Regions from separate parts of the Streptomyces sp. NBC_00984 genome, predicted to be linked through region 1. Evidence: riboswitches for the same ligand, from Rfam matches in the RefSeq annotation. Region 1 holds a riboswitch; each other region holds the start of a gene.
What was found. Region 1 has a riboswitch for cobalamin ahead of OG520_RS03925 (FecCD family ABC transporter permease). Riboswitches for the same ligand answer to the same signal wherever they lie in the genome.
Positions count from the first base shown of each region.

Region 1 (9,767 bases):
GGGCCGGATGCGTACGCGGGGACGAGATTGCCGGCGGTACGGATGACGAACAGCTCGCCCGGGTCGCTCTGCGTGATCAGTTCGGGGACCACGCGGGCGTCGGAGCAGCCGACGAACAGCGTCTTCGGCCGGTGGGTCGTGGCCAGGTGGGCGAAGAGCCCCGCCTTGGCGGGAAAGACGTCGCGACGGAAACGCACGAGGCCGCCCGTGAGGTCATGCATCGGTCACTCCTTTCGGTGAATGCCGGCCCGACGGGCTGACGAAATCCACCATGCATGACCTCCATCTATAGTGTCCAAGTCTTGCTACCCATGATCCTTATAGATCGCATCAATAGTGTGAGTTATGCTGCGCGTATGGGTCCGGAACTACGTCACCTCCGCTATCTGATCGCGGTGGCCGAACACGGTAATTTCACGCGCGCCGCCGAAGAGCTGCGCATCTCGCAGCCGACACTGTCGCAGCAGATCAAGCAACTGGAGCGGGCCGTCGGTGTCCAGCTGCTCGACCGAAGCGGTCGCGGCGTCCGCCCCACCGACGCGGGCGAGGCCTATGTGCACTACGCGCGGCGGGCACTGCGGGAACTGGCGGCCGCCGACCGTGCCGTCCTCGACGTCGCGGACCTCTCCCGGGGGCATCTGCGGCTGGCGGTGACGCCGACCTTCACCGCGTATCTCGTCGGCCCGCTCGTGGAGGCGCTGCACGCGCGCCACCCCGGCATCACGCTGGACCTGCGGGAAATGACCCAGGACCGCATCGAAGCGAGCCTTCTGGCCGACGATCTCGACCTCGGGATCGCCTTCGCGGGATCCCATCTGCCCGGCATCACCGCGACCGCCCTGTTCACCGAGACCCTCAGCCTCGTCGTCGCCACGGACCGTGCCGAGGACCGGGGCGACCGGCCACTGCCGGTGAGCGACCTGGCCGACCAGCAACTCGCGTTGCTCAGCAGCGACTTCGCCACCCGGAGCCATATCGACGGCTACTTCGCCCGGCATCGTGTCAGCCCGCCGATCTCCGTGGAGGCCAACACCATCCAGGCCCTCACCGAAATCGTCCGGCGTACCGGCCCGCTGGCCACCGTGCTGCCCGACGCGATCGCGGACGACCACCTTCACCTCACGCCGATTCCCATCGACCCTCCGCTGCCCGCCCGCGTCGCCACCTTGCTGCACCGGGAGAGCGCCTACGAGAGCGCCGCCGCGCGCGCTTTCTCCCGGCTCGCCCGCGACCTGATCCGCGCGCGCGGCTACGCACCGGCCTGAGAATCCCGTGCCGCGGACGGCATACCGAATACGGACGTCGAGTGATGAGAGAATTGAGGACATGACAGGGTCTGGAGACTTCGAGCCGGAGTCGGAGCGGGTCACGCGCCAGTTGCGTGACGAGATCATCGACGGTGTGCGTGAGCCGGGCAGCAAGCTCGTCGAGCGCGAGCTCGCCGCGGAGCTCGGGGTGAGCAGGCTGCCCGTCCGAGAGGCCCTGAAGGCGCTGGTCACCGAGGGGCTGGTGACACCCAGGCCGCGAACCTGGGCCGTTGTACGGGAGTTCACACCGGCGGACGTCGAGGACCTCGACGAGGTCCGCGCGGCCCTGGAGACGCTGACCTTCCGGCTCGCCGCCCAACGGCGCACCCGCGCGGGACTCGAGAAGCTCCGCTCGGATCTCGACGCCGAGCTGAAGGCGGCGGAGAAGGGGGATGCCGTACGGGCCCACCGGGCCGCCGCCGACTTCCACGAGACGGTCACCGAACTGGCCGACAACGAACTCCTGAACGAGCTCCAGAGCACTCTTCGCAGCAGGATGCGCTGGCTGCTGGGGCAGCACGACGACCTGGAGGGCGTCGCGCAGGAGCACGAAGGCCTCTACAAGGCGATTGCGGAGCGTGATGTCGCGCGGGTCGGGAAGCTGGCCGACGAACACCTGGTGACAGGTCGCAACGCAGCCGCCGCGCGCCGCAAGCACCAGGGCTGAGCGGTACGGCCCGGCCACGGGACCCCGGCGCGGATCCGCGCGGCCGTGCCGATGTCCGCGCCCGACACCGTCTCCGCGGCGCGGCCCTCCGTGGGCGCGGTCGCCGAGGCCGGCGGCGAGCCGGTCCACATACCCGCGACAAGAGCCCTGGCGGGCACAGGAGTTCAGACCCGTGCCAGCGTATGGGGCACGGTGGGGCGCCTGTACTTCACGATCCCGGGCAAGGGCGACTACATCCGCTCTGGCAACGTTGTCACGAGTAACAACCGCTCGGTGGTGGCCACCGCACGTCACTGCGGCTTCGGTGAAGGCGGCACCAACTACCGTGTTGCGCCCAACTACGACAAGGGCAACGCCCCCCACGGCTGGTGGGGCTGGCGCAGCGCGGGCTGGGTCACGGGAGGCGGCCAGGAGAACGACAACGCCTTCCTCGTCCTGGACACCCCGGACGGAGCGGTTGCCGGTCACCGGTCGGTTGCCGGGCCATCGCTGTAGTGTCCCGGCCATGGATGCGTTCATGGATGCTGATGAGGTGCTGGTCTCCGTCCGTAAGTACGACGGCAGCCTGCACTGGCACCACTCCATGGTCCGGCTGGGCGAGGACGAGCACGGGGTCTGGCTCGGGGCGCCGGTCGGCACCGTCTACAGCAAGGGTGCCGAGGGGCCTGTCTATGCCACGCGGGAGGCCAGGGTCATGCTCTTTCCCCGTGATGCCTGGTGGACGGCGCTGTTCCAAGCGGCTCCCGCGCGGCTGGACGCCTACTGCGATGTCACCACCCCGGCCCGGTGGTTGCACCCCGGGGAGGTCACCATGATCGACCTGGACCTCGATGTCTGCCGCGTACGTGACGGGGGAAGCGTGTTCGTCGACGACGAGGACGAGTTTGCCGATCACCGGGTCCGATACTCCTACCCGGCCGACGTCATCGACCGGGCCACGGCGTCGGCCGACCGACTGAGGGCTGCGCTCACCGCGCACGCGGAGCCCTTCGGCAGCCGCTGTCAGTCCTGGCTCGCCGAGATCTCCTCGCGCTGACCGGAATGCCATCGCGTTCCCCTCGGGGCGAGGCCCCCCGGTTCTTCCGTGCAGGAGAGTGGTGACGGCCGGGGCGGGCCACGCGAGCAGAAGCCGCGGACCAGCCCCCGTCGACCAGCCATCACCTGGCCGCACGTGCGCAAATCGGTGCACACCGACCATCCCCCCTGACGGTGTGTCAACCCATGCACGCTAAGCTGCAAGTGCCCCGCGGGGGAAGTCCGGTCGAAATCCGGCGCTGACCCGCAACGGTAGGCGGAGCCCGAGATATGGCCCCGTGAGCCCGATTACCCGCGGTGGTGAAGGCTCCTGTCAATTCGCCGTGGACTGCGAGTGGTGCTGCGCAGGGCGCTCCGCGTCCGGGCTGCTCCTTTGATCACGTAGGTGCACGGCCCGAGGCGAAAGCGATCCGCCCGTGGCCACACCCCTCGTCCGTAAGCCTGCCGTGCCCTCGCGCACGGCCCGTGCCGGAGCCGGGCCCGCGCCGCCCCGGCGCGTGTCGCTGTCGCTGCTCCTTCCCGTCCTGTGCGCCGTGCTCCCGGTCTCCCTCGTCTGCGGGGCGGGCATCGGGGCGTCGGGGCTCTCCTGGAGCGAAGTGCTGTGTTGTCTGTGGGCCGGGCTGACGGGCGGCCGAATAGCCCCTGACCAGGTGCCCGCGTACACCATCGTCTGGGAACTGCGCTTTCCGCGAGCCGTGCTGGCCGCGGTCGTCGGGGCCGGACTCTCGGCCATCGGCGTCGCCGTGCAGGCCATGGTCCGCAACGCCCTTGCCGACCCGTTCGTCCTCGGCATCTCCTCGGGCGCGGCGGTCGGTGCCAATGCCGTGCTCATCTTCGGAGCCTTCGGCACGCTGGGCATCTGGGCGCTGTCCACGGCGTCGTTCCTTTCCGCGCTCCTCGCCATGATGCTGGTGTACGCCATCGCACGCACCGCTCGTGGTCTGACCCCGCTGCGGCTCGTCCTGACGGGCACCGCGATGTACTACGGCTTCTCGGCCGTCACCACGTTCATGGTGTTCGCGGCCGAGCGCGGTGAAGCCGCCCGCTCCGCGATGATGTGGATGCTCGGCAGCCTCGGCGGAGCCGACTGGGCCTCCGTACCGATTGCCGCGGGGGCCGTGCTCGGCGGTCTCGCCCACCTCGCCTGGTCGGCGCGTCGGCTGAACGCCCTGGCCATGGGCGACGAGACCGCTGCCGCGCTGGGGGTGGACGCGGGGCGGCTGCGCAAGGAACTTTTCCTGGTCTCCGCGGCCGTCACGGGGGCGGTGGTCGCGGTCAGCGGTGCGATCGGCTTCGTCGGACTGATGGTCCCGCACGCCGTACGGATGCTCGTCGGCGCGGACCACCGCCGGCTGCTGGCCGTCGCACCACTGGTGGGTGCTGTCCTGTTGATCTGGGTGGACATCCTCTCCCGCGTGGTGCTCGCGCCTGCCGAACTGCCGGTGGGCGTGCTGACCGCGGTCATCGGCGTGCCGTGCTTCGTACTCCTGATGCGCCGCCGCTCCTACACGTTCGGAGGCGCCTGATGCGGATCGACATCGATGCTCTGACGGTCGAGATCGCCGGCGCACGGCTGGTGGAGGAGGCCACACTGGGAGCGGGGGAGGGGCAGCTCGTCGGTCTGGTCGGGCCCAACGGCAGTGGCAAATCCACCCTGTTGCGTTGTGTCTACCGGGCTCTGCGTCCCTCGGGCGGCACGGTGCGGCTCGGCGGCGAGGATCTGTACGCCATGAGCGCGCGCGAAAGCGCGCGCCGGCTGGCCGCACTTCCCCAGGAGGCGGCCACCGAATTCGATTTCACGGTCGCCGAGGTCGTGGAGATGGGGCGGCTGCCGCACCAGTCGTCGATGGGACGTACCACCGACGAGGACCGGCAGGCGTGCGGGGCCGCGCTGGCGGGAGTGGGCGCCGACCACCTCGCCGACCGCGGCTTCCTCACTCTTTCCGGCGGCGAGAAGCAGCGGGTGCTGATCGCCCGCGCGCTGGCTCAGCAGCCCCGGCTGCTGGTGCTCGACGAGCCGACCAACCACCTCGACATCGCACAGCAGCTGGAAGTGCTGGCGCTGGTGCGCGACAGCGGGCTGACCGTCCTCACCGCGCTGCACGACCTCAACCTCGCCGCACTCCACTGCGATCTGCTCCATGTCATCGACGGCGGACGGATCGTCGCCTCCGGCGCTCCGCACGACGTGCTCACCCCCGGCCTGCTGGCCGAGGTCTTCGGCGTACGGGCACACCGCGTCCCGCATCCGGAGACCGGCGCCGTACAGCTGCTCTTCGACCGTCTTCGCCCCGCTCGACCCGATTCCTGAGGAGTCACCGCCGCCATGCACAACCTCGTACGCCCCGCCGCGATCGTGATCGCCGCCGCCCTGGTCCTCACCGGTTGCGGTGCGGAAATGCCCTCGGACCAAGGAGAGAAGGACAGCGCTCGGAAAAGCACCGGCCACTATCCGGTGACCGTCGAGAACTGCGGCCAGAAGAAGACCTACGACAAGGCCCCGCAGCGCGTGGTCACCAATGACGTCGGCATCACCGAGATCATGTTCGCGCTCGAACTCGAGGACCACATGGCGGGATATGTGATGCCCGAGGACAAGGGCGACCTCACGTCCGTTCCCTGGAAGGACGGATACCGGAAGGCCAAGTGGCTCTCCAAGGAGAGGATCAACAAGGAACTGGTCCTCGACGCCCGTGCCGATCTGGTCTTCGCCGGATGGAACTACGGATTCAGCGAGGGGGACGGGTTCACTCCTGCCGAACTCCGGAAAGTGGGCATCGGGTCGTATCTGCTGAGCGAGTCGTGCCGCAACGGCAAGGGGAAAGCGCGCGGGGTGATGGCACCGCTCGACGCGCTCTACACCGATCTGCGGAACCTGGGAAAGATATTCGATGTGGAGGACCGTGCGGAGGCCCTCGTCGCGATGTTCCGGAAGCAGGTGGCGGAAGCGCAGGCGAAGGCGCCGAAGGGTACCGACCGCCCGCGGGTCTTCCTGTACGACGACGGGCGGGACAAGCCGCTGACCTCCGGTGCTTTCGCGGGGCCGCACGACATCATCACCAAGGCCGGTGGCGATCACGTCATGAAGGACCTCAAGGACAGCTGGGTGACCGTGGGCTGGGAGACCGTGGTCGACCGTGACCCCGAGGTGATCGTGATCAACGACTACGGTGACAATGGCGCGGCGCAGAAGGAGAAGTTCCTGAAGTCCTATCCGCCGCTCGCGAATGTCTCGGCCATCAAGAACGACCGTGTCTTCGTCCTCGATTACGCGGACCTGGTGGAGAGTCCGCGCAATCCGGCGGCCATCAGTTCACTTGCCGCGTATCTGAGGAACGTCGATCTCTGACCCGTGCCCGCGCACCGGTGCCCGGGTGTCACGCCGCCCCGGCACCGGTGCGGGCGACCGGATGCAGTGCGGCGTACTCCAGCGGCGCCCATGGGTCGATGGACACGTCCAGCGGTGCCGGCTGTGCGCCCGCGCGGACCAGCAGGTCCCCGACCGCGGCGATCATCGCGCCGTTGTCGGTGCACAGCCGCAGCGGCGGCACACGCAGGGTGACACCGGCGGCCCGGCCCCGCGCCTCCGCCAGGGCCCGTACGTGCGGGCGGCGGTCTTCAGGCCGGGGAAGGGGAACGCGTAGGGAGCGTCGCGGGGCCCGGTGAGCGGACGCGGGAAGACCACCGCGTCCGGGTCGCCCGTGAGATTGCAATAAGGGTACGGGGGTGGCCACCTGGCCGTCGCCCGATCATGGCCGGACAGTAGAGTTCGGCTGCGTCATCCCCTGAACACCGAGGTACCGGCCGTGACTCTCGCTCCACCCGAACAACCCGTCCCACCTGCGGTGACCGTCGTGGGAATCGGCGCCGACGGATGGGCTGGACTGACCGACGCGGCGCGCACGGCGCTCGTCGACGCACAGGTTCTCATCGGCGGTGAGCGGCAACTGGCCCTGCTCCCGCCGTCCTGCCGGGGACAACGGGTGCCATGGCCCTCGCCGTTGCGGCCGGCCGTCCCCGGCCTGCTCGCCGCGCACGCCGGGCGCAGGCTCGCCGTCCTGGCCAGCGGCGACCCGATGTTCTACGGCATCGGCCGGGCCCTCACCGAAGTGCTCGGTGCCGGTGCGCCGAGGATCCTGCCCCACCCCTCGTCCGTCTCCTACGCCTGTGCCCGGATCGGCTGGCCGCTGGAGGACACCGAGGTCGTCACCCTGGTCGGCCGCCCCGCCGCCCGGCTGGCCGCCGCACTGCACGACGGCCGACGGGTGCTGGTCCTCAGCGCGGACGCCGGCACCCCGGCCACGGTGGCCGGACTGCTGCGCGCACAGGGCTTCGGCCCGAGCCGGCTGCGCGTGCTCGAACAGCTCGGCGGAGCGGACGAGGCATGCCTGGAGGGCACCGCGGACCACTGGCCGCACCCACCGGGCGACCCGCTGAACGTCATCGCGATCGACTGCCGGCGCACCCCCGAAGCCCTGCGCCTCGGCGCCGTCCCCGGCCTGCCCGACGAGGCCTACGAACACGACGGGCAGCTCACCAAGCGGCACATCCGGTCCGCGACCCTCGGGGTGCTCGCGCCCGCCCCCGGCGAACTCCTCTGGGACATCGGCGGCGGCTCGGGGTCCATCGCGATCGAATGGATGCGGAGCCACCCGTCCTGCCGCGCGATCACCGTGGAACGCGACCCGGCACGGGCCGGACGCATCGCGCGCAACGCCGGCCGTCTCGGCGTCCCGGCCCTGCGCGTCGTCACCGGCCGGGCCCCCGGCAACCTGTCCGAACTCCCCACGCCCGACGCCGTGTTCATCGGTGGCGGGCTGACCGCGCCCGGCCTTCTCGACACCTGCTGGGACGCGCTGCCGCCCGGCGGACGGCTGGTCGCCAACACGGTCACGCTGGAGTCCGAGGCGCTGCTCGCCGGGGCGCACCGCCTGCACGGCGGTGACCTGGTCCGGCTCGCGGTCGCGCATGCCGTGCCGGTCGGCGGCTTCACCGGCTGGCGGCAGGCCATGCCGGTCACCCAGTGGTCCGTACGCAAACCCTCGATCAGTACCGATGCGGAACGCTCAGCAGAAGAGCCCGCGCAAGACCCAGGAGACAACAGATGACCGTGTATTTCATCGGCGCGGGCCCGGGGGCGGCCGACCTGATCACCGTGCGCGGCGCCCGCACCCTCGCCTCCTGCCGGGTGTGCCTGTACGCGGGCAGCCTGGTCCCCCGGGAACTGCTCGCCGAATGCCCCCCGGACGCCCGCCTGGTGGACACCGCACAGCTCGACATCGACCAGATCACCGCCGAGCTGACGGCCGCGCACCGGGCCGGCCACGACGTGGCGCGGCTGCACTCGGGCGACCCCTCGGTGTTCAGCGCGGTCAACGAGCAGATGCGTCGGCTCGACGAGGCCGGTGTGCCCTACGAAGTGGTGCCCGGCGTACCCGCGTTCGCGGCCGCCGCGGCGGCGCTCAAGCGTGAACTGACCGTGCCGACCGTCGGCCAGACCGTCATCCTCACCCGGGTGGCCAACCGCGCGACCGCGATGCCGGAGGGCGAGGACCTGGCCACGCTGGGCCGCAGCGGCGCCCTGATCGTGCTGCACCTCGCCGCCAGGTACGTGGACCGTGTCGTCGAGGAACTGCTGCCGCACTACGGGGCCGACTGCCCGGCCGCCGTCGTGGCGCTGGCCTCACGCCCGGACGAACTCGTCCTGCGCGGAACCCTCGACGACATCGCCGAGCAGGTGAAGGCGGCGGGCGTGATCCGTACCGCCGTGATCATGGTCGGCCGCACGCTGGGCGCCGAACAGTTCCGCGACAGCCACCTCTACTCGCCCGGACGCGAACGCCACGCCTGCTGACGGCACCACCGCATCGGCCGGGCGGACGGTCAGCGCACGCTGCTGCGCCCGACGACCGCGCCCGCCCGGTCGATGCAGATGACATCGACGGCGACCGGCGCACCCCGCAGCACCGACAGCGCCTCGTCCCGCGCCGCCACGGCCACCAGGTCCCCGAGCGGTACACCGCGCGCGCGGCACAACTGGAGTGCCGCGAGACCTGTGTTCGCGACCGCCACCTCGGCCGCCAGGGCTTCGTCCGCACCGCCCCGCCGGGCCAGCTCGGCCAGGAACGGCTTGTCGACCTGGGACCGGGCGGAGTGCAGGTCGAGGTGTCCGGCGGCGAGTTTCGACAGCTTCGCGAACCCGCCGCAGACCGTGAGCCGGTCCACCGGGTGACGGCGGACGTACTTCAGCACCGCGCCCGCGAAGTCCCCCATGTCGAGCAGCGCGATCTCCGGCAGACCGTACTCGGACACCACGGTCTTCTCCGAGGTGGAACCCGTGCACCCGGCCACGTGGGTGTGCCCGGCGGCACGGGCCACGTCCACGCCGCGGCGGATCGAGTCGATCCATGCCGAGCAGGAGTACGGCACCACGACACCGGTCGTGCCGAGGATCGACAGACCGCCCAGGATGCCGAGGCGAGGGTTCCAGGTGGAGCGGGCGATCTCCTCGCCGTCGTCCACGGAGACGGTGACCTCGGCGTCCCCGGAACCCCGGTGCTCCGCGGCGACGCGTGCGATGTGGCCGCGGATCATCTGGCGCGGCACGGGATTGACCGCCGGCTCCCCGACATCGAGCGGCAGCCCGGGAAGGGTGACCGTGCCCACGCCGGGCCCGGCGCGGAACACCACACCCGAGCCCGTCGGCAGCCGCCGTACGGTCACCCGGACCAGAGCGCCGTGCGTCACATCGGGGTCGT
Region 1 is NZ_CP108734.1:926,126-935,892, reverse strand. Features, by position in the region: gene OG520_RS03950 (carbonic anhydrase) at 1-221, opposite strand, end outside; gene cynR (transcriptional regulator CynR) at 357-1,265, shown strand; gene OG520_RS03940 (GntR family transcriptional regulator) at 1,327-1,974, shown strand; gene OG520_RS03935 (hypothetical protein) at 2,020-2,469, shown strand; gene OG520_RS03930 (DUF402 domain-containing protein) at 2,492-3,010, shown strand; cobalamin riboswitch at 3,179-3,324, shown strand; gene OG520_RS03925 (FecCD family ABC transporter permease) at 3,426-4,535, shown strand; gene OG520_RS03920 (ABC transporter ATP-binding protein) at 4,535-5,320, shown strand; gene OG520_RS03915 (ABC transporter substrate-binding protein) at 5,336-6,358, shown strand; partial or broken gene OG520_RS03910 (tRNA (adenosine(37)-N6)-threonylcarbamoyltransferase complex transferase subunit TsaD) at 6,387-6,709, opposite strand; gene cbiE (precorrin-6y C5,15-methyltransferase (decarboxylating) subunit CbiE) at 6,816-8,117, shown strand; gene cobM (precorrin-4 C(11)-methyltransferase) at 8,114-8,863, shown strand; gene OG520_RS03895 (cobalt-precorrin-5B (C(1))-methyltransferase) at 8,893-9,767, opposite strand, start outside.

Region 2 (9,767 bases), 7.2 Mb from region 1:
GGACATCGCCGAGCTTCCCGAGGTCGTGAAGTTCCTCGTCGTCGGTGCGTCGGACATGGCGGCACTCGCCGAGGTCGGCCGTGGGCTGGGGATGACGGTCAATCACCACCTCGACGAGGCGATCATCGACTTTGCGCCGGGTTCGACGACGAAGTGGGAAGCCCTCCGGTGGATGGGGATCGGCGAGTACGTCGCATTCGGCAACGACATCAATGACGTCGATCTGCTGCGGAACGCGGAGCGGGCAGTGCGCGTCGGCTCGTACCCGGGTCTGGACGAGGTCGCCCACGTCACCGTCGCGGCCGACCCGGAGGCGGTCGCGGCCGAGATCTCACTGCTGGCCGAGGCGGCCCAGGACATTGTCCGGGCGGTGTGATCGCGGGCGTCACGCGTGCCTGACGGCCTCGGCCCGTCTCGCGATGAGTCCATCCCGTGCCGGCAGGTACGGAGCCCGTGGTCAGGCGCCCGAAGGTCCGTCGCGCGGGCCGTCGCCCTCGGATCCGCCCCGGCATCGCCCCCCCCGCGACCCGGTGCGGCCGACGCACCGATGAGGCGGGGCGACCCTGCGCAAGGGCCACGCCTACGAGCTGACGGGCGTGCAGAGCGGCAAGGACCTGACCGTCGCCGCCGACGGCAGCGGGCTCGTCATCAAGGCTGGCGCCTCCGCCGCGGACCGGCAGTGGCAGTTCCGGCAGATCAGCGGAGACGGGGCGGACAACCGCAAGCAGTACGTGTTCAACAGCGCGGCGAGCGGCAAGCGTCTTGCCGTACGCGACGGTGTACGGCCGGCGGATCTGCGCACGCTTCTGCTGCCGCACGCCGTGTGTCGCGCCGGGGCCGGGGCGCTCGTGGGCGCCCCGGCCCCGGCGGGCGCCGTCAGGACGGGGGCAGCTCCCCGCGTACCGTGCCGGCCGCGGCGACCAGGTTCTCCAGGGATGCCTTGGTCTCGGGCCAGCCGCGTGTCTTCAGACCGCAGTCGGGGTTGACCCACAGCCGTTCGGCGGGAATGGCCTTCAGCCCCTTGCGGAGCAGGGCGGCGGCCTCGTCCGCATCGGGCACGCGCGGGGAGTGGATGTCGTAGACACCGGGTCCGGCCTCGCGCAGGTAGCCGTGTGCGGCGAGTTCGCGGGCGACCTGCATGTGGGAGCGGGCGGCCTCCAGGCTGATGACGTCGGCGTCGAGGTCGTCGATGGCCTGGACGATGTCGCCGAACTCGGCGTAGCACATGTGGGTGTGGATCTGGGTGTCCGGACGCACGCCGCTGGTGGTGAGACGGAACGACTCGGTGGCCCACTCCAGGTATGCGGCGTGGTCCGCCGCTCGCAGGGGGAGGGTCTCGCGCAGGGCGGGTTCGTCGACCTGGATGACCGATGTGCCACTGGCTTCCAGGTCGTCGACCTCGTCGCGCAGGGCGAGGGCGACCTGCCGGGCGGTGTCGCCGAGCGGTTGGTCGTCGCGGACGAAGGACCAGGCCAGCATGGTGACGGGCCCGGTCAGCATGCCCTTGACCGGACGGTCGGTGAGCGACTGGGCGTACGAGGTCCAGCGCACCGTCATGGGTTCGGGGCGGGAGATGTCGCCCGCGAGCACCGGTGGCCGGACGTAGCGGGTGCCGTAGGACTGGACCCAGCCGTGCTGCGTGGCGAGGTAGCCGGTGAGCTGTTCGGCGAAGTACTGGACCATGTCGTTGCGTTCGGGTTCGCCGTGCACCAGGACGTCGATGCCGGCCTTTTCCTGGAAGGCGACGACCTCGCCGATCTCGGCCCTGATCCGCTCCTCGTAACCGGCCGTGTCGATCCGGCCCGCGCGCAGGTCGGCGCGGGCCGTGCGCAGTTCGGCGGTCTGGGGGAAGGAACCGATGGTGGTCGTGGGCAGCAACGGCAGCCCGAGGTGGGCCCGTTGGGCGGCGGCGCGCTCGGTGTACGGCTGGGAGCGGCGGCCGTCGAGGTCGGTGACGGCCGCGGTCCTGGCGCGTACGGCGGGGTCGCGGGTGAGGGGGGAGTGCGCGCGTGAGGCGAGGTCGGCCCGGTTGGCGGCGATCTCCGTGGCGATGGCGCCGGTGCCCTGGGCCAGCCCCTTGGCCAGAGTGACGATCTCGGCGGTCTTCTGCCGGGCGAAGGCGAGCCAGCGAAGGACCTGGGGGTCGATGTCCCGTTCGGGTGCCGTGTCGAGGGGGACGTGCAGCAGGGAGCAGGAGCCGGCCACGTCGACCCGGCCGGCGAGGCCGAGGAGTGTGGCGAGGGTGGCCAGCGACTTCTCGTAGTCGTTGATCCAGATGTTGCGGCCGTCGACCACGCCCGCGACGAGCCGTTTGCCGGGCAGCCCGCCGGCGGCGGCGAGGTCCGCGAGGTTGGCGGCGGCGTCGTCGGTGAAGTCCAGTGCCAGTCCGTCCACCGGGGCCTTCGCCAGTACGGGGAGCGCCTCGCCGAGCCGGTCGAAGTACGAGGCGACGAGCAGCTTGGGCCGGTCGGTCAGGCCGCCGAGTTCACGGTACGTACGGGCAGCGGCGTTCAGCTCGGCCGGCGTCCGGTCCTGGACCAGTGCGGGCTCGTCGAGCTGGACCCATTCCGCGCCGGTGGCGCGCAGATCGGCGAGTACCTCCGCGTAGACCGGCAGCAGACGGTCCAGCAGGGTGAGCGGTTCGAAGCCGGCCGCCACCCCGGGGGCGGGCTTGGCGAGCAGCAGGTACGTGACGGGGCCGACGAGCACCGGCCGGGCGGTGTGTCCGAGCGCGAGGGCTTCCCTCAGTTCGGCGACCTGCTTGGTGGAGTCGGAGGTGAAGACGGTGTCCGGGCCGAGTTCGGGGACGAGGTAGTGGTAGTTGGTGTCGAACCACTTGGTCATCTCCAGCGGCGCCACGTCCTGGGTGCCGCGGGCCATCGCGAAGTAGCCGTCGAGCGCGTCGGATTCGACGGCCTCACGGTGCCGGCGGGGGACCGCGCCGACCATGACGCTGGTGTCCAGGACGTGGTCGTAGTAGGAGAAGTCGCCGGTGGGTACCTCGTGGACACCGGCGTCCGCCAGTTGCCGCCAGTTGGACCGGCGCAGGCCGGCCGCCGTTTCCCGGAGGGCGTCGGCGGTGACCCGGCCCTTCCAGTAACCCTCGATGGCCTTTTTCAGTTCCCGGTCCGGTCCCTGGCGGGGGTAGCCGTACACGGTGGCGTGTGCTGCCGCGGCTGCGGGCTGTGCTGTCACGGAAATCTCCTTCGCGAGATGACTCCTTGAGATCCCGGGGACGGGACATGGACGCGAAGGGATGACGAACCGGACGGATCCTGCGCACGCCATGGGTGCGGTCTTCCGTCTGGTGTGTACGCCGACCCGCCCACGAGGTCACCGGGATATCCGCACACGAGGGGTCGCGTGCGGGCAACGGGCAGGTCTTCGGACTCGCGGGCACATCTGCCGAGGGCAGACACCTACTGGCCGTCGCTTCCCGGATCCGACCGGATCCAGTGCGTATGACGGCGGTCGTTCCCGCTCACCGCTGCGGGGCAGTCCCGGATTCCCACCGGGTTCCCTCTTACGACGCGCCTGCCTGGCGGACAGGGCGAACCAGCTGCACCGGCCAGACTAGAGGGCGGATCGCTCTCGGGGCACCGCTGTTCACATTCCGGAACGTGACATGAGACACGGGATCGGTCCGGCCGGGCAGGCTGAAGGGCGCGCGACGGGCCACCGTCCGCCACACGCCCCTCCGGCGTCGCACCTTCCCCGACGTGGCGCGACACCGCCGCCTCGGTGATCTTCGACCCGATGGCTGGTTCTCAGCCGCGCCGCGCCCTTGGGCGCGCTTTCGAAGTGCTCGTCCGCTCTCTACCGTGGGAGGAGCAACTTCACACACGCGCAGCGCGACGGCGACACAACGGGGGAATCGTGGAAGCGGAGTTGGCGGCGCTGGCGGAGACCGGGGCGACGACCTTGGTGGGGCTCATGGTCTCGGACGCCTGGACGCAGACACGGGCACGAGTGGCACGTTTCCTCGCACGGGGCGGGGAAACCGGTGGCGTGGACGAAGAGCTCGAAGCGTCCCGGGAGGAACTCATCTCGGCCCGCGACGGTGAGGCGCCGGATGTCGCGGAGGACATCGAGGACGAGTGGCGGCTCAGGCTGCGTCGAGCGCTGCGGGCGGACCCGGCGGCAGCACAGGAGCTGCGACTGCTGCTGGATGAACTCGCCCCCGCAGCGGCGGGTGTGCCGGCCGTGACAGTTCACAACAGCGTCAGAGAGGGCGCCCGGACCGGCCCGGTCATCCAGGGGCAGCAGCAGAATTTCTCCGACACGACTTTCAACTGACGGGCGCACGCACGCCCGTGAGGGACCGGAGACGGCGTGAACGGCGCGGGATGCGGTACCGGCGCCGAGCGCACGTACGTCGGCAACGATGTCGGTCCAGGACGCGCGTCGTCCGGGAGTCGCCGTGGCAGGTCCCGGTCCGTCCGGCTCGGGCCGTGGGGCACGGCCGATGTCTCCGGGGGCACGGTGGTCCGGTTCGAACCGGACCTGCCCCGGGGCGCGGGCGCCCGCGGGACCGCCCCGGCCGATGGGGACGTCCCGGGCCGACCCACGCCCCGGAGCGCGCTTCAGGACTTGGGGGAGAAGCGCAGCCGCGTGGCCGCCAGTGCGCCGAGGGCCAGCAGGACGATGGACACCCACAGGCCGGACAGGTGGTTGCCGGTGGCGTCCTCGGCGTAGCCCATGATGTACGGGCCGACGAAGCCGCCGGTGATGCCGATGGTGTTGAGCAGTGCCAGGCCGCCGGCGAGGGTCTTGCCCGAGAGCCGGGTGGCGGGGAAGTTGAACAGCAGGGGCTGGACGACGAAGAACGCCAGGCCGGTGAAGCAGAAGCCGAGCAGGGCGATCACGGGACCGGCGACGGCGGCGACGATGAGGCCGGTGAACATCATCAGCAGACCGACCACCACGAAGTTGCGGGAGCGCCGGGGTGTCGTCGCGCGCGGCGGCACCAGTACGGCACCGACGGCCGCGGTGAGCCAGGGCAGTCCGGTCAGCAGGCCGATGGTGAACGGCGAGAGGTCGCCCCAGCCGCCGATGATGCCGGGCAGGAAGTAGACGACGGAGTACAGGGCGACCTGGTGGGTCCAGTTGGCGAAGATGGCCAGCAGCATCTGCTTGTCGCGCAGCACCGTCAGCAGGAAGCCGGATCCGGAGCCGTTTCCGGCCGCCTCGGCGCCCTCGGTCTGTTCGCGGGTGACCGCGTCCTGGACCAGCCGGGCCTCCTCCGCCGTCAGCCAGGGTGCCTTGGCCGGGCCGTCGGGCAGGAACCGGAAGATGGCGAACGCCAGGAAGAGGCAGGGGACCCCCTCGATGACGAACATCCACTGCCAGCCGTGCCAGCCGCCGAGCCCGTCCATCTCCATGAGCAGTCCGCCGAGCGGGTTCCCGACGACGCTGGCGATGGAGGCGCCGAGCAGGAGCAGTCCGATGGCCCTGCCGCGGATCTCGGAGCGGAACCAGTAGGTGAAGTAGAGCAGGATGCCCGGCAGCAGCCCGGCCTCGGCGGCGCCGAGCAGCAGCCGCATGGCGTAGAAGGACTTCTCACCCTGTACGAAGGCCATGCAGGCGGAGACGACGCCCCAGGTCAGCATGATCCGGGTGATCCACCAGCGGGCGCCCACGCGGTACATGATCAGGTTGCTGGGCACCTCGGAGATCGCGTAGGTGAGGAAGAACAGCCCCGCGCCCAGCCCGTAGGCCGCGGCGGAGATGCCCAGGTCGACCTCCAGGCGTTCCTTGGCCAGGCCGATGTTGGTCCGGTCCAGGAACGACATGATGTAGGCGGCCAGCAGCAGCGGCATCAGCCGCCGCAGATTGCGCTGGTCCAGTTCGCCGAGCGCATCGCGCGGGGTTTCGTTCGGTATGGCCGCACCGGGCGTGCGGGAACCGCGGATCAAAGACATCGGTGTCCTCTTGGAGTGCTCTGGCAGCCGTCGGGCGCGGACTGCGGCCTAGGGGGGCGGGCGGCCTGCGACGTTGACGCCGCGGGCCGCCCGGCCGCCGGGGTGGGTTCAGACGACGAGCCGGACCGGGTTCTCCACGGCCTCGGTGAAGGCCGCGAGCCAGCGCGCCGCCACGGCGCCGTCCACCGGACGGTGGTCCACGGACAGGACCACGCCGAGCACCTTGGCCGCGATGACCGCACCGTCGCGGACCACCGCCTCGTCGCGTGCGGCGCCGATGGCCAGGATCGCGGCCTGCGGCGGGTTGATGATGGCGGTGAACTCCTCGACCCCGTACATGCCGAGGTTCGAAACGGTGATCGATCCGCCTTCGAGGTCGGCGGGCCGAAGCCCCCCGGAGCGCGCCTGCTCCGCGTACGCGCGGGTCCGCGTGGCGATCGCCGACACCGACAGGTTCTCGATCCCGCGCAGCACCGGGGTCACCAGGCCCGTCCCGGTGGCGATGGCGACCGAGACGTCGACGGTACGGAATCGGCGGACGGCATCCGGCTGCCACACCGCGTTCATCTCCGGCACCTGTGTGTGTGCCGTGGCGACGGCCTTGATCAACAGGTCGTTGACCGAGACCTTGACCGGGCTGACGGCGTTGATCCGCTGCCGCAGGGCGAGCAGCTCGTCCACGGCGCAGGTCGCCCGCAGATAGAAGTGCGGGGTGTGCTGCTTGCTCTCCGTCAGGCGCCTGGCGATGGCCCGGCGCATCCGGCTGTGCGGGATGTCCTCGTGGTCGCCGGTGTCGGCGGAGGCGGTGGCCTGCGGCACGGTGGTGGCTGCCGGGGGGACCGGGACCGGGGCCGGGGCCACGGCCGACTCCGGCGCCGGTGCCGGCCGGGCCGCGACCGCGGCATCGACGTCCCGCCTGACGATGCGGCCGCCGGGCCCGGTGCCGGTGAGGGCCTCGATGTCGAGGCCCGCCTCCCGGGCCAGCCTGCGGGCCAGCGGACTGCTGAAGACGCGCCCGCCGCGCTCCGGCTCACCGGCGGAGGGGGACGCCGAGGGCGCCGGAGCGGCCGGGCTCGCTGCGGCCGGTTCCTCCGGGACGTCCCGGCGCACCGCCTTCGGGGCCGCGACGGGTGCGCCGACGCCGAGCTCCGCCAGTAGCGTGTCGAGGTCGCCGGCCTGCTCGCCGACGGCGCCGAGCACGGCGATCGGGTCGCCGACCTCGATCTCGACACCGGCCTCGTACAACGTCTTGAGCAGTACGCCGTCCTGCTCGGCGGCGACATCCACCTCGGCCTTGTCGGTCTCGATGGAGACCAGCGCGTCGTCCTTCGTGAACGACGCCCCCTCCGCCACCTGCCAGGCGGACAGCACGGCCGTTGCCGCGTCGGCGGCCACGGCGGGCATTCGGAACAGTTCTGCCATGATCAACCCTCCTGGGTGTTCTCTCGTACGGGGAGGGTCAGTTCCCGGTGACCCGCTGGAGCGCGGCCACGACCTCTTCGGTCCGTGCGATGGCCGCCCGCTCCAGCACCTTGCTGATGCTGGGCGAGGACTCGCCGGCCTGGACGCGCTCCACCGGCTGGTCGAGCCAGTCGAAGTAGCGGCGCTGGATCTCGTCGGACAGCCAGCCGCCGTAGGAGGTGCCGATGGGGCCCTGCTCGGCGATGAGCACGTTGTTGGTCTTGCGGATGCTCGCGCCGAGGGTGTCCCAGTCGAGACTGGCGCGGTCCAGCCAGCGCAGGTCGATGACCTCGGCGTCCAGGCCCAGCTGCTCGACGGCCTCCAGGACGTAGTTGGTCATCGCGAGGTACGACACGACGGTGATCCGCGATCCGGTGCGGCGCACGGCCGCCCTGCCCACGGGCAGGCAGTAGTCGAAGTCGTCCACCGGGCCCGGACCGACCGAGTTGTACAGGTCGGTGTGCTCCAGTACGACGACCGGGTCCTTGCAGGTCAGCGCGGAGTTCATCAGGCCCACGTAGTCGAAGGGCGTGGACGGGGCGACGATCCGCCAGCCGGGGGCCGTGGCGAGGATTCCCGCCGGGTCCATGGAGTGCTGGGAGCCGTAGCCGGTGCCCATGGCGACCTTGCTGCGCAGGACGAGCGGGACGCCGGACCCCTGTCCGTCGCCGCCGAACATGTGCCGGGCCTTGCCGATCTGGTTGAAGATCTGGTCCGCCGCGACCCACATGAAGTCGGCGTACATGAACTCCACCACCGGCTTGTACCGGCCGTCGAGCGCGATGCCGCCGGCGAGCCCGGCGAAGGCGTTCTCGCTGATCGGCGTGCCCAGGACACGGTCCGGGTGGGCCTCGGCCAGGCCCTTGGTCGCACCGTTGGTGCCGCCCTTGAGCCGGTGCACGTCCTCGCCCATGACGACGACCGACGCGTCCTCGGCCATGCGCCGGCTCATCACCTCGGCCACGACGTCGATGAACTTCCGCTGTTCCAGGCGTCCTTGGAAGGCATCCGGTCCGGTGCCGGTGCCGGTGCCGGTGTCGGCGAGGCGTACGTCGTCGAACTCGCTGAGGTCGCCCCGCACACCGACATCGCGGAAGGACGGGTCGGGCCATTCGGAGGGCCTGATGCGGCGGGTGCCCGGCTTGCCGCCGGGGTCGGGCTCCAGCAGTTCGTCGCCGATGGCGGCCATGACCGCCTTGGCCCGCGCGGTGCACTCCTCGATCTCGTCGGCGCTCAGGACGCCGTTCTCGACGAGCTGCCGCGAGACGAGGGCCAGCGGGTCGCGGGCCCGCCACTCCTTCTCCTCGTCCTTGGTGCGGTAGCCGAAGGCGCTGCCCGGGAACGGGCCGTTCTGGTGGAAGAAGCGGTAGACCTCGGCCTCGACGACGGTCGGTCCCTGACCGGCCCGCATGTGGTCCACGGCCTCGCTCATGGCGAGGTACACGGCGAGCGGATCCATGCCGTCCACGCGCCAGCTGGGGATGTTGAAGCCCAGGCCGCGCGCCGAGAGCCGGGGCTCGGCCGTCGCCTCGTCCACGTGGGTGGAGACGGCGTACTTGTTGTTCTCGATGAAGAAGCAGACCGGAAGTTTCCAGGCGGCGGCGAGGTTCATCGTCTCCAGCACGGAGCCGATGTTGACCGCGCCGTCCCCGAAGTAGGTCACCGAGACGGCATCGGTGCCGGCCTGCCGCGCCGACCAGGCGAACCCGGCCGCCTGCGGCACGCCGCCGCCGACGATCGCATTGGTGCCCATGGCGCCGGCCTCGCGCCACTGCAGGTGCATGGATCCGCCCCGCCCCCGGCAGAAGCCCCTCGCCAGGCCGCAGATCTCGGCCAGGCTGCGCTGCAGGACGGTGCGCACCTCCGCGTCGACGGGGCGTCGCAGGTCGATGCCGCCGGGCGCGACGTATCCCAACGCCTTGGCCAGGAACTGGTGATGTCCCCGGTGCGAGCCGCCGACGAAGTCCGCGCCGGTCAGCGGGAGCACGGAGCCGACGGCGCCGCCCTCCTGGCCGATGCTGGAGTGCGCCGGCCCATGGACCAGCCCCTGGCCCGCGAGGTCGAGGACGTACTCCTCGAAGGTCCTGATCAGCAGGGTCTGGGTGAACATCGAGGTCAGCAGCCGCGGGTCCGCGCCGTGCCAGTCCTTCTTCGTCGCCGTCACCTCGGTCCACGGTGAGGCGGGGGCCAGTTTCCGGTGTGTGGGCATGAGCACTCTCCTGTGTGATTCGGTGAGCACTGTCGCAGTGAATGGATCCATAGCCAATACCTCGTTACCGGAACGTTACGTTCAGATTTCGGGAATTTCCATTGACTACGGCACCTATGGCGGCGCAATGTGAGATGCATGGCGGATAGATGGATCCATTCCACGGGTGGGCCGGA
Region 2 is NZ_CP108734.1:8,123,482-8,133,248, forward strand. Features, by position in the region: gene OG520_RS36120 (HAD hydrolase family protein) at 1-376, shown strand, start outside; gene metE (5-methyltetrahydropteroyltriglutamate--homocysteine S-methyltransferase) at 877-3,195, opposite strand; cobalamin riboswitch at 3,358-3,575, opposite strand; gene OG520_RS36130 (hypothetical protein) at 3,877-4,296, shown strand; gene OG520_RS36135 (MFS transporter) at 4,584-5,921, opposite strand; gene OG520_RS36140 (2-oxo acid dehydrogenase subunit E2) at 6,030-7,343, opposite strand; gene OG520_RS36145 (thiamine pyrophosphate-dependent enzyme) at 7,381-9,591, opposite strand; gene OG520_RS36150 (VOC family protein) at 9,730-9,767, shown strand, end outside.
Region 2: linked by a shared signal. The riboswitch ahead of metE (5-methyltetrahydropteroyltriglutamate--homocysteine S-methyltransferase) and the one ahead of OG520_RS03925 (FecCD family ABC transporter permease) in region 1 are both predicted to bind cobalamin.

Region 3 (9,767 bases), 2.2 Mb from region 1:
AGAAGTCTGCTGACCGGTGCCCGTAGGCTGTACGGGCACCGGTCGCGGTGCTCGGGTGCCCGGCCCCGGAACTGTCGGATGACCGGGTTTCAGGTTTTGAGGAAGGCGTACGGCGGACATGGCGCAGCAGGAGACGGACGAGCAGATCAGCGTCGACGACGAGGGTTTCGTCGTGGACACGGAGGACTGTGAGGCACGCGAGGCGGCCTATCGCGAGCGCGGTACCTCCCGTCCGATCACGGTCGTGGGCAACCCGGTGCTCCACAAGGAGTGCAAGGACGTCACCGCGTTCGACGACGAGCTGGGCCGGCTGATCGACGACATGTTCGCGAGCCAGCGGGCGGCGGAGGGCGTGGGCCTGGCCGCCAACCAGATCGGCGTCGACCTCAAGGTCTTCGTCTACGACTGCCCGGACGACGAGGGCGTGCGGCACGTCGGCGCCGTCTGCAACCCGGTGCTCGAAGAGCTGGCGCCCGAGGACCGGGTCCTGGACGACTCCAACGAGGGCTGCCTCTCCGTCCCGACGGCGTACGCCTCGCTGGCCCGCCCGGACTACGCGGTGGTCCGTGGACAGGACGCCAAGGGCAACCCGGTCAAGATCCGGGGCAACGGCTACTTCGCCCGCTGCCTCCAGCACGAGACGGACCACCTGTACGGCTACCTGTACATCGACCGGCTCTCGAAGCGGGACCGCAAGGACGCGCTGCGGCAGATGGCGGAGAACACACCGCGCTACGAGATCGTGCCGAACGACTGAGTCCGCAGCCGACCGCCACCGACGGGCCCGGTCCTTCTCGCGAGGAGGACCGGGCCCGTCGGGCTTCAACCCTGAATGGCCGCCAACTGCCATTCATCCGTGGGCAGTTGACGCGCGTCGACTCGTCCGACAGGCTCTCTCCCCATATCTCTGTCACGGTAGGGAGCCCCCATGCTCAGACGTACCGCACGACTCCTGCTCGGACTTGTCATGACCATGGCTTTCGCCTTGGGTGGTGCCGTGGTGACCGCCGGCACCGCACAGGCCGACGGCTGCTACACCTGGACCCGCACGATGTCCCCCGGTGCCACCGGCAACGACGTCGTCCAGCTCCAGATCCGGGTGGCCGGCTACCCCGGCTACAACTCCGTACTCGCCATCGACGGCTCCTACGGACCGGCCACCACCGCCGCCGTCAAGCGCTTCCAGGCCGCCTACGGCCTCGCCGCCGACGGCATCGCGGGCCCGGCCACCCAGGCCAAGATCTACGAGCTCCAGGACAACGACTGCACCCCGGCGCACTTCACGTACGCCGAGCACAACCAGTGCAACTCGACCTGGGCGGGTGGTGCCGTCGCGGCGGGCACGGCGAAGGCCAACGCGCTGAGCACCATGTGGAAGCTGGAGGCGCTGCGGCACGCGCTCGGTGACCAGCCCATCCGGATCACCAGCGGCTTCCGCTCCGCGTCCTGCAACAGTGCGGTCGGCGGCGCGTCCAACAGCCGCCACATGTACGGCGACGCGGCCGACCTGGGCGCCGGGCCGCACTCCCTGTGCACCCTCGCCAAGCAGGCCCGCAACCACGGCTTCAACGGGATCCTCGGCCCGGGTTACCCGGACCACGGTGACCACATCCACGTCAACCAGGGCCCCAGCCACTACTGGTCGGCGCCGAACTGCGGCGTCTGACGTGCGAGGGCCCCGTGCGTCGGTTCCGTCCGAACCGGCGTACGGAGCCCCTTTGTTGGACGGTTGATCCGACGTCAGATCTGTTGGGGGTCGGGCGTGGATGAGGGGTCAGGCCACTTCGACCACGGCGCCGGGGCCACGGAAAGTCCGACGGTAGGCGTTCGGTGTGGTGCCCAAGGAGCGTACGAACTGGTGGCGCAGTGCGGCGGCGGTCCCGAAGCCGGTGCGTCCGGCGATCATGTCCACCGTTTCATCGGATGTCTCCAGCAGGTGCTGTGCCAGCAGCACCCGCTGGCGCAGCAGCCAGCGGTACGGAGTGGTGCCCGTCTCCTGCTGGAAGCGGCGGGCGAAGGTGCGCGGCGACATGTGCGCCTGGGCGGCGAGCTGCTCGACGGTCATCTCCTGGTCGATGTGGCGCTCCATCCAGACCAGCGTCTCGCCGACGGTGTCGCAGGGGGTGCGGGGCAGCGGCCGTTCGATGTACTGCGCCTGGCCGCCGTCCCGGTGCGGCGGCACCACCATGCGGCGGGCGATCGCGTTGGCGGCGTCGGGGCCGTACGCCTGCCGGACCAGGTGCAGACAGGCGTCGATCCCGGCCGCCGTGCCCGCCGAGGTGATGACCTGGCCCTCGTCCACGTACAGCACATCGGGTTCGACGACGGCCCGCGGATAGCGGCGGGCCAGCTCCGGGGCGTGGCGCCAGTGGGTGGTGCAGCGGCGCCCGTCGAGCAGCCCGGCCGCGCCGAGCACGTACGCGCCGGAGCAGACGCTCAGCACCCGGGCGCCCCGGTCCACCGCCCGGCGCAGGGCGCCGAGCACCTCCTCGGGGTACTCCCGGTCCATGAAGTGGCTGCCGGCCGGTACGGCGATGAGGTCGGCCTCCTCCAGGCGGTCGAGGCCGTGCGGCGTACTGATGGTGAAGCCGGCGTGGGTCCGGAGCACCGGGCCCTCGGCGGAGACCACCGCGAAATCGTGGACCGGCAGTCCCTCGTCGCTGCGGTCGAGGCCGAAGACCTCGCACAGCACGCCCAGTTCGAAGGGGTGGACCTCGTCGAGCAGCAGAGCGGCGACATTTTTCAGCATGGAGCCAGTGTGGCAGTAATTCGATGGTCCATGACAGTCCTGCCACTGCCGCGATGTGTCCGCGCGGGCGAGAGTGGAGCCATGAACACATTCCAGAACGTCCTGGGCACGGCCGTGCTGATCGCTCTCTTCCTGCTGCCCACCCTTGTCGGATTCGCCCGCGAGCGCCGCATCGACCGCGAGCTGCGCGCCGCGAACGGGCCCGGAGCGACGGACCCCCGGAAACGGCGGACGCCGCGCAGCCCGTCACGGCTGCGCGGCGCCCCTACCTCAGAAGCTGGGCCAGGATCTAGGACCCTCCGGCTCTAGAAGTCGTCGTCGAAGGCGACCGAGCCCTCCACCGCCACCTGGTACGCGGACGGCCGGCGCTCGAAGAAGTTCGTCAGCTCCTGCACGCCCTGCAGCTCCATGAACGAGAACGGGTTCTCGGAGCCGTAGACCGCCGGGAAGCCCAGCCGGGTGAGCCGCTGGTCGGCGACGCACTCCAGGTACTGCCGCATCGACTCGGTGTTCATGCCGGGCAGTCCGTCGCCGCACAGATCACGGCCGAACTGCAGCTCCGCGGCCACGGCCTCCTTCAGCATGTCGGTGACCTGCTGCTGGAGCTCGTCGTCGAAGAGGTCCGGCTCCTCCTTGCGGACGGTGTCCACGACCTCGAACGCGAAGTTCATGTGCATCGTCTCGTCACGGAACACCCAGTTGGTGCCCGTGGCGAGACCGTGCAGCAGACCCCGCGAGCGGAACCAGTAGACGTACGCGAACGCGCCGTAGAAGAACAGCCCCTCGATGCACGCCGCGAAGCAGATCAGGTTCAGCAGGAAACGGCGGCGGTCGGCCTTCGTCTCCAGCCGGTCGATCTTCTCGACCGAGTCCATCCACTTGAAGCAGAACTGCGCCTTCTCGCGGATCGAGGGAATCTCCTCGACCGCGTCGAACGCGGCGGCACGGTCGTCCGGGTCGGGCAGATAGGTGTCCAGCAGCGTCAGATAGAACTGGACGTGCACGGCCTCCTCGAAGAGCTGCCGCGACAGGTACAGCCGCGCCTCGGGGGAGTTGATGTGCTTGTACAGCGTCAGCACGAGGTTGTTGGAGACGATCGAGTCGCCCGTCGCGAAGAACGCGACCAGCCGGCCGATCATGTGCTGCTCGCCGGGGGACAGCTTGGCGAGGTCGGCGACGTCGGAGTGCAGGTCGACCTCCTCCACCGTCCAGGTGTTCTTGATCGCGTCGCGGTAGCGCTCGTAGAAGTCCGGGTAGCGCATGGGCCGCAGCGTCAGTTCGAAGCCCGGGTCCAGAAGGTTCTTGTCGGAGTTGGTGGAGCTCATTACTGGCAGGCCTCGCAGGACTCGGGGTTTTCGAGGGAGCAGGCGATTGCGTCCGCGTCGGGCGCCGAAGCCTGCTGTACGGGGATGGGGGCGGCGGTCGCGGTCTGGCCGGAGGCGGCACGGGCGATCCGGGTCGCCGGGCGCGAGCGCAGGTAGTACGTCGTCTTCAGCCCCTGCTTCCAGGCGTACGCGTACATCGAGGAGAGCTTGCCGATCGTCGGCGTCTCCAGGAACAGGTTCAGCGACTGGCTCTGGTCCAGGAACGGCGTACGGGCCGCCGCCATGTCGATCAGGCCGCGCTGCGGGATCTCCCACGCCGTGCGGTACAGCGCCCGCACGTCCTCCGGGATCCAGGCGAAGCCCTGCACCGAGCCGCTGGCCTCGCGCAGCGCCTCACGGGTCCGCGCGTCCCACACCCCGAGCTGCTTCAGCTCATCCACCAGGTACGCGTTGACCTGGAGGAACTCACCGCTGAGCGTCTCGCGCTTGAAGAGGTTGGAGACCTGCGGCTCGATGCACTCGTAGACCCCCGCGATCGAGGCGATCGTCGCCGTCGGCGCGATGGCGAGCAGCAGCGAGTTGCGCATCCCGCTCTTCGCGACGCGGGCGCGCAGCGCGTCCCACCGCTCCGGCCAGTTCAGCTCGGTGTCGTAGTGGTCGGGGTGCAGTACACCGCGAGCGGCGCGCGTCTGCGACCAGGCGGGCAGCGGGCCGGACCGCTCGGCCAGCTCGCACGACGCCTCGTACGCGGCGAGCATGATCCGCTCGGAGATCCTCGTGGAGAGCGCGCGGGCCTCGGGGGAGTCGAAGGGCAGCCGCAGCTGGAAGAAGACGTCCTGGAGACCCATGGCGCCCAGGCCCACCGGGCGCCACTTCGCGTTGGAGCGGCTGGCCTGCTCGGTCGGGTAGAAGTTGATGTCGACGACCCGGTCGAGGAAGGTCACGGCGGTGCGGACGGTGGCGTCCAGCCGCTCCCAGTCGATGTCACCGTCGGCGACGAACGCGCCGAGGTTGACCGAGCCCAGGTTGCAGACCGCCGTCTCGCCGTCGTCGGTGACTTCGAGGATCTCGGTGCACAGGTTCGAGGAGTGGACGACGCTGCCCGGCTCGGCGGTCTGGTTCGCGGTCCGGTTGGAGGCGTCCTTGAACGTCATCCAGCCCTGGCCGGTCTGCGCGAGGGTGCGCATCATCCGGCCGTACAGCTCGCGGGCCGGGATCGACTTGCGGGCCAGCCCCTTCGCCTCGGCGGCCCGGTACGCGGCGTCGAACTCGTCGCCCCACAGGTCGACGAGACCGGGTACGTCGGCGGGCGAGAACAGCGACCAGTCGCCGTCCGCGTCGACCCGGCGCATGAACTCGTCCGGGATCCAGTGCGCCAGGTTGAGGTTGTGCGTACGCCGCTGGTCCTCGCCCGTGTTGTCGCGCAGCTCCAGGAACTCCTCGATGTCCGCGTGCCAGGTCTCCAGGTAGACGGCGGCGGCGCCCTTGCGGCGGCCCCCCTGGTTGACCGCGGCGACGGAGGCGTCGAGCGTCTTCAGGAACGGCACGATGCCGTTGGAGTGCCCGTTGGTGCCACGGATCAGCGAACCGCGGGAGCGGATGCGGGAGTACGACAGACCGATGCCGCCCGCGTGCTTCGAGAGCCGGGCCACCTGGTGGTAGCGGTCGTAGATCGAGTCGAGCTCGTCCAGCGGGGAGTCCAGCAGGTAGCAGGAGGACATCTGCGGGTGCCGGGTGCCGGAGTTGAAGAGCGTGGGGGAGGAGGGGAGGTAGTCGAGCCGGCTCATCAGCCCGTACAGCGCCGCCACTTCGTCCACCGCGCGCTGCGAGTCGTCCTCGGCGAGCCCGGACGCGACCCGCAGCATGAAGTGCTGGGGCGTCTCGATGACCTGGCGTGTGTGCGGGTGGCGCAGCAGATAGCGGCTGTGCAGGGTCCGCAGCCCGAAGTAGCCGAAGCGGTCGTCCGCGCCGTCGGCGAGCGAACGCTCCACCAGCGCGTCCAGCGCGGCCGCGTGGCGGGCGACGAACTCGGCGGTACGGTCCGCGATCAGGCCCTCGCGGTGCCCGACGGCGACCGAGGCGGAGAAGGAGGCCGCGCCCTGGCCGGCCGCCTCGTCCGCGATGGTGAGGGTCAGGAGCCGGGCGGCGAGCCGGGAGTAGGCGGGGTCCTCGGAGATCAGGCCCGCGGCGGCCTCGGTGGCCAGCGAGCGCAGCTCGGCCTCGTCCGCTCGGGCGCTGCGACCGCGCAGCGCGGCGGCGGCGACCCGGCCGGGGTCGGTGTCGGGCAGATCGGCGGTGAGGTCGGTCAGGGTCCGCAGCAGTGCGGTTCCCGGTCCGTCCTGTGCGGCTGCCTCGGACTCGGCTGCTGCGGACACGGCGACTGAAGCCGGATCGGCTGGCGCGATGGTCACGTGGTGCTCTCCCTCGCTCGGCTCGGGGCCGGCGGGGAACGGGGCAGCCCTACGGGCGCGTACCCGGGGCAGGGCAGCACTCCGCACGGCGTCCACCGGCCCAACCGCGAGGCCCGGACGTCTGGGCATCCGGTTCGGTCGAGCCGGATGCGCTGCCGGCAGGTCATCGGACTGACTCGGGGGTGCACAAAAGCGCACTGAATACACCGTTGCGGGACAGTTCCGGATTCGCACCGGATTCCCCTGCGGCGACAGCGAGGACGAGCATACATGTGGGGGCTGCCCGATGAGGCAGCCCCCACATGTTGTGTCGCGCCGACTGGGCGGGGCCCACAGAATGAGCCGTACGGCCCTTTCCCGGGCCGCCGGGCCGGATCAAGCCGACGGCCCGCCGCGCCCCGCTGGAGGAGGCTCGGCGGGCCGTCGACGGGCCGTTGGCGCGGGTCTCAGTGACCGCCCGGCGCCCCTGCCGTGGCCGGCGGGAGTTCCGTCTTCACGCCCGGGTCGCCCGCGTCGGCCGTGTAGTCGGACGGGGAGGTCTCGTCGATCCCGGCGGGCGCCTTCACGGCGTTCAGGACGAAGGTGAGCACCACCGTCACCACCACGTTCAGCACGAACGCGGTGAGGCCGATGTAGCCGATCTCGCCGATGCCGGGGATCTCCTCGGAGGACCCGCCGAAGTGCGCCTGGGTCGGGCTGGCGACCCCGTACGCGGCCACCGTCCCGTACACCATGCCGACCGCCCAGCCCGCGAGCAGCGCCCAGCGGTGGAACCAGCGGGTGAACAGGCCGCCGACCAGGGCCGGCATCGTCTGGAGGATCCAGATGCCGCCGAGCAGCTGGAAGTTGATCGCGACCGTCTTGTCCATGGTGAGGACGAAGGCGAGCGCGCCGACCTTGACCAGCAGCGACACCAGCTTGGAGACCTTGGTCTCCTGCTCCGGGGTCGCGTCCGGCTTCAGGAAGTCCTTGTAGATGTTGCGGGTGAAGAGGTTCGCCGCGGCGATCGACATGATCGCGGCGGGCACCAGCGCGCCGATGCCGATGGCGGCGAACGCGACGCCCGCGAACCAGTCCGGGAACATGTTCTCGAACAACTGGGGGATGGCCAGCTGCCCGTTGTCCACCTTGATCCCGGCGGCGATGGCCATGAAGCCGAGCAGCGCCAGCAGGCCCAGCATCAGCGAGTACAGCGGCAGGATCGTGGTGTTGCGCCGGATCACGTTGCGGCTGCGGCTGGAGAGCGTCGCCGTGATCGAGTGCGGATACATGAACAGCGCCAGCGCCGAGCCCAACGCCAGGGTGGCGTAACCCCATTGGCCGGCCTCGCCCGGTGCGAGCGCGCCGCGCGGCTTGCCGGTGGCCGGATTGGTCTGGGAGAACGCCTCGCCCGCCTTGGCGAAGATGTTGTCGAAGCCGCCCAGCTTGATCGGGATGTAGATGATCGCCACCGCGATGACCAGGTAGATCAGTCCGTCCTTGACGAACGCGATCAGCGCGGGCGCCCGCAGGCCGGACGAGTAGGTGTACGCGGCGAGCACCGCGAACGCGATCAGCAACGGCAGGTCCTTGATGAACCAGTGGGTGTTCTCGCCGCCGCCGACGCCCATCACGTCCAGCACCGCCTGGATGCCGACGAGTTGGAGCGCGATGTACGGCATCGTGGCGAGGATGCCCGTGACGGCGACCGCCAGCGAGAGGCTCTTCGAGCCGAAGCGCCCGCGGACGAAGTCCGAGGTGGTGACGTACCCGTGCTTGTGCGAGACCGACCAGAGCCGCGGCAGGAAGGTGAAGATCAGCGGGTACACGAGGATCGTGTAGGGCACGGCGAAGAAGCCCGCCGCGCCCGCCGCGTAGATCGCCGCCGGAACGGCGACGAAGGTGTACGCGGTGTACAGGTCGCCGCCGAGCAGGAACCAGGTGACCCAGGTGCCGAACGACCGTCCGCCCAGGCCCCATTCGTCGAGGCTGGCCTCGTTCTCGGCCTTGCGCCAGCGCGCCGCCAGGAAGCCCATGACCGTGACGGCCACGAAGAAGAAGATGAAGACGCCGAGCGCGACGCCGTTCACACCGTCCTTCATGCCGACTCACCTCCCTTGCGGGCGCGCTGGTCACGCTGCCACAGCTTGTACGCGGTCATCGTGAGCGCGGTGGAGATCAGCACCCAGAGCATCTGGTACCAGTAGAAGAACGGAATGCCGATGAAGGTGGGGTCCACCTTCGCGTACGAACTCACCCAGAGCATCGCCACGAACGGCGCGACGAGACACAGGGCGATGACCACCCGGACCGGTGTGACGGTGGGTGGTTTTCCTTCTGGGTCTGCTGGCATTTGGCGACTCCGTCCCCTCGCTGATCACCTTGTAATGCGCAGGAAATCTAGGGGAGGCTTCCGGTCACCGTCACCCCCTGTCCGCATTGCGGTCCGGAAACGGTCCGCGAATCGGGTGCGTATGCTCGAAAATCCGTCAGGTGTACGGCAGTTGGTCCGTACCAGGACATGCGAAAGGCCCCCGTGGAGTGGTGCGTTCCACGGGGGCCGCGAGCGACGTTCCGTACGGGCGGGACGGCTGGAGTCCGTCCCCGCGCCGGGGTCAGTCCGTGGGCCGCTTCAGGCGCGCCACGAACTTGTACCGGTCGCCGCGGTAGACCGAACGCACCCACTCCACCGGCTCGCCCTGTCCGTCGAGCGAGTGCCGGGAGAGCATCAGCATCGGCAGGCCCACGTCCGTGCCGAGCAGGCCGGCTTCGCGCGGGGTGGCCAGCGAGGTCTCGATGGTCTCCTCGGCCTCGGCCAGCCGTACGTCGTACACCTCCGCAAGTGCGGTGTAGAGGGAGGTGTACTTCACCAGCGAACGGCGGAGCGCGGGGAAGCGTTTGGCTGAAAGGTGGGTGGTCTCGATCGCCATCGGCTCGCCGCTGGCCAGCCGTAGCCGCTCGATCCTCAGCACCCGGCCACCGGTGGTGATGTCGAGCAGTCCCGCCAGCGTGTCGTCGGCCGTCACGTAGCCGATGTCCAGCAGCTGGGAGGTCGGTTCGAGGCCCTGGGCGCGCATGTCCTCGGTGTACGAGGTGAGTTGCAGGGCCTGCGAGACCTTCGGCTTGGCCACGAAGGTGCCCTTGCCCTGGATGCGCTCCAGCCGGCCCTCGACGACCAATTCCTGGAGCGCCTGGCGCACGGTGGTGCGCGAGGTGTCGAACTCGGCGGCCAGGGTCCGCTCCGGCGGCACGGGGGTGCCCGGCGGCATGGTGTCCGTCATGTCGAGCAGATGTCGCTTCAGC
Region 3 is NZ_CP108734.1:3,090,082-3,099,848, reverse strand. Features, by position in the region: gene OG520_RS13355 (hypothetical protein) at 1-13, shown strand, start outside; gene def (peptide deformylase) at 119-757, shown strand; gene OG520_RS13345 (D-Ala-D-Ala carboxypeptidase family metallohydrolase) at 929-1,666, shown strand; gene OG520_RS13340 (GlxA family transcriptional regulator) at 1,775-2,749, opposite strand; gene OG520_RS13335 (ribonucleotide-diphosphate reductase subunit beta) at 3,055-4,074, opposite strand; gene OG520_RS13330 (ribonucleoside-diphosphate reductase subunit alpha) at 4,074-6,485, opposite strand; cobalamin riboswitch at 6,625-6,766, opposite strand; gene mctP (monocarboxylate uptake permease MctP) at 6,932-8,566, opposite strand; gene OG520_RS13320 (DUF3311 domain-containing protein) at 8,563-8,817, opposite strand; gene OG520_RS13315 (GntR family transcriptional regulator) at 9,080-9,767, opposite strand, start outside.
Region 3: linked by a shared signal. The riboswitch ahead of OG520_RS13330 (ribonucleoside-diphosphate reductase subunit alpha) and the one ahead of OG520_RS03925 (FecCD family ABC transporter permease) in region 1 are both predicted to bind cobalamin.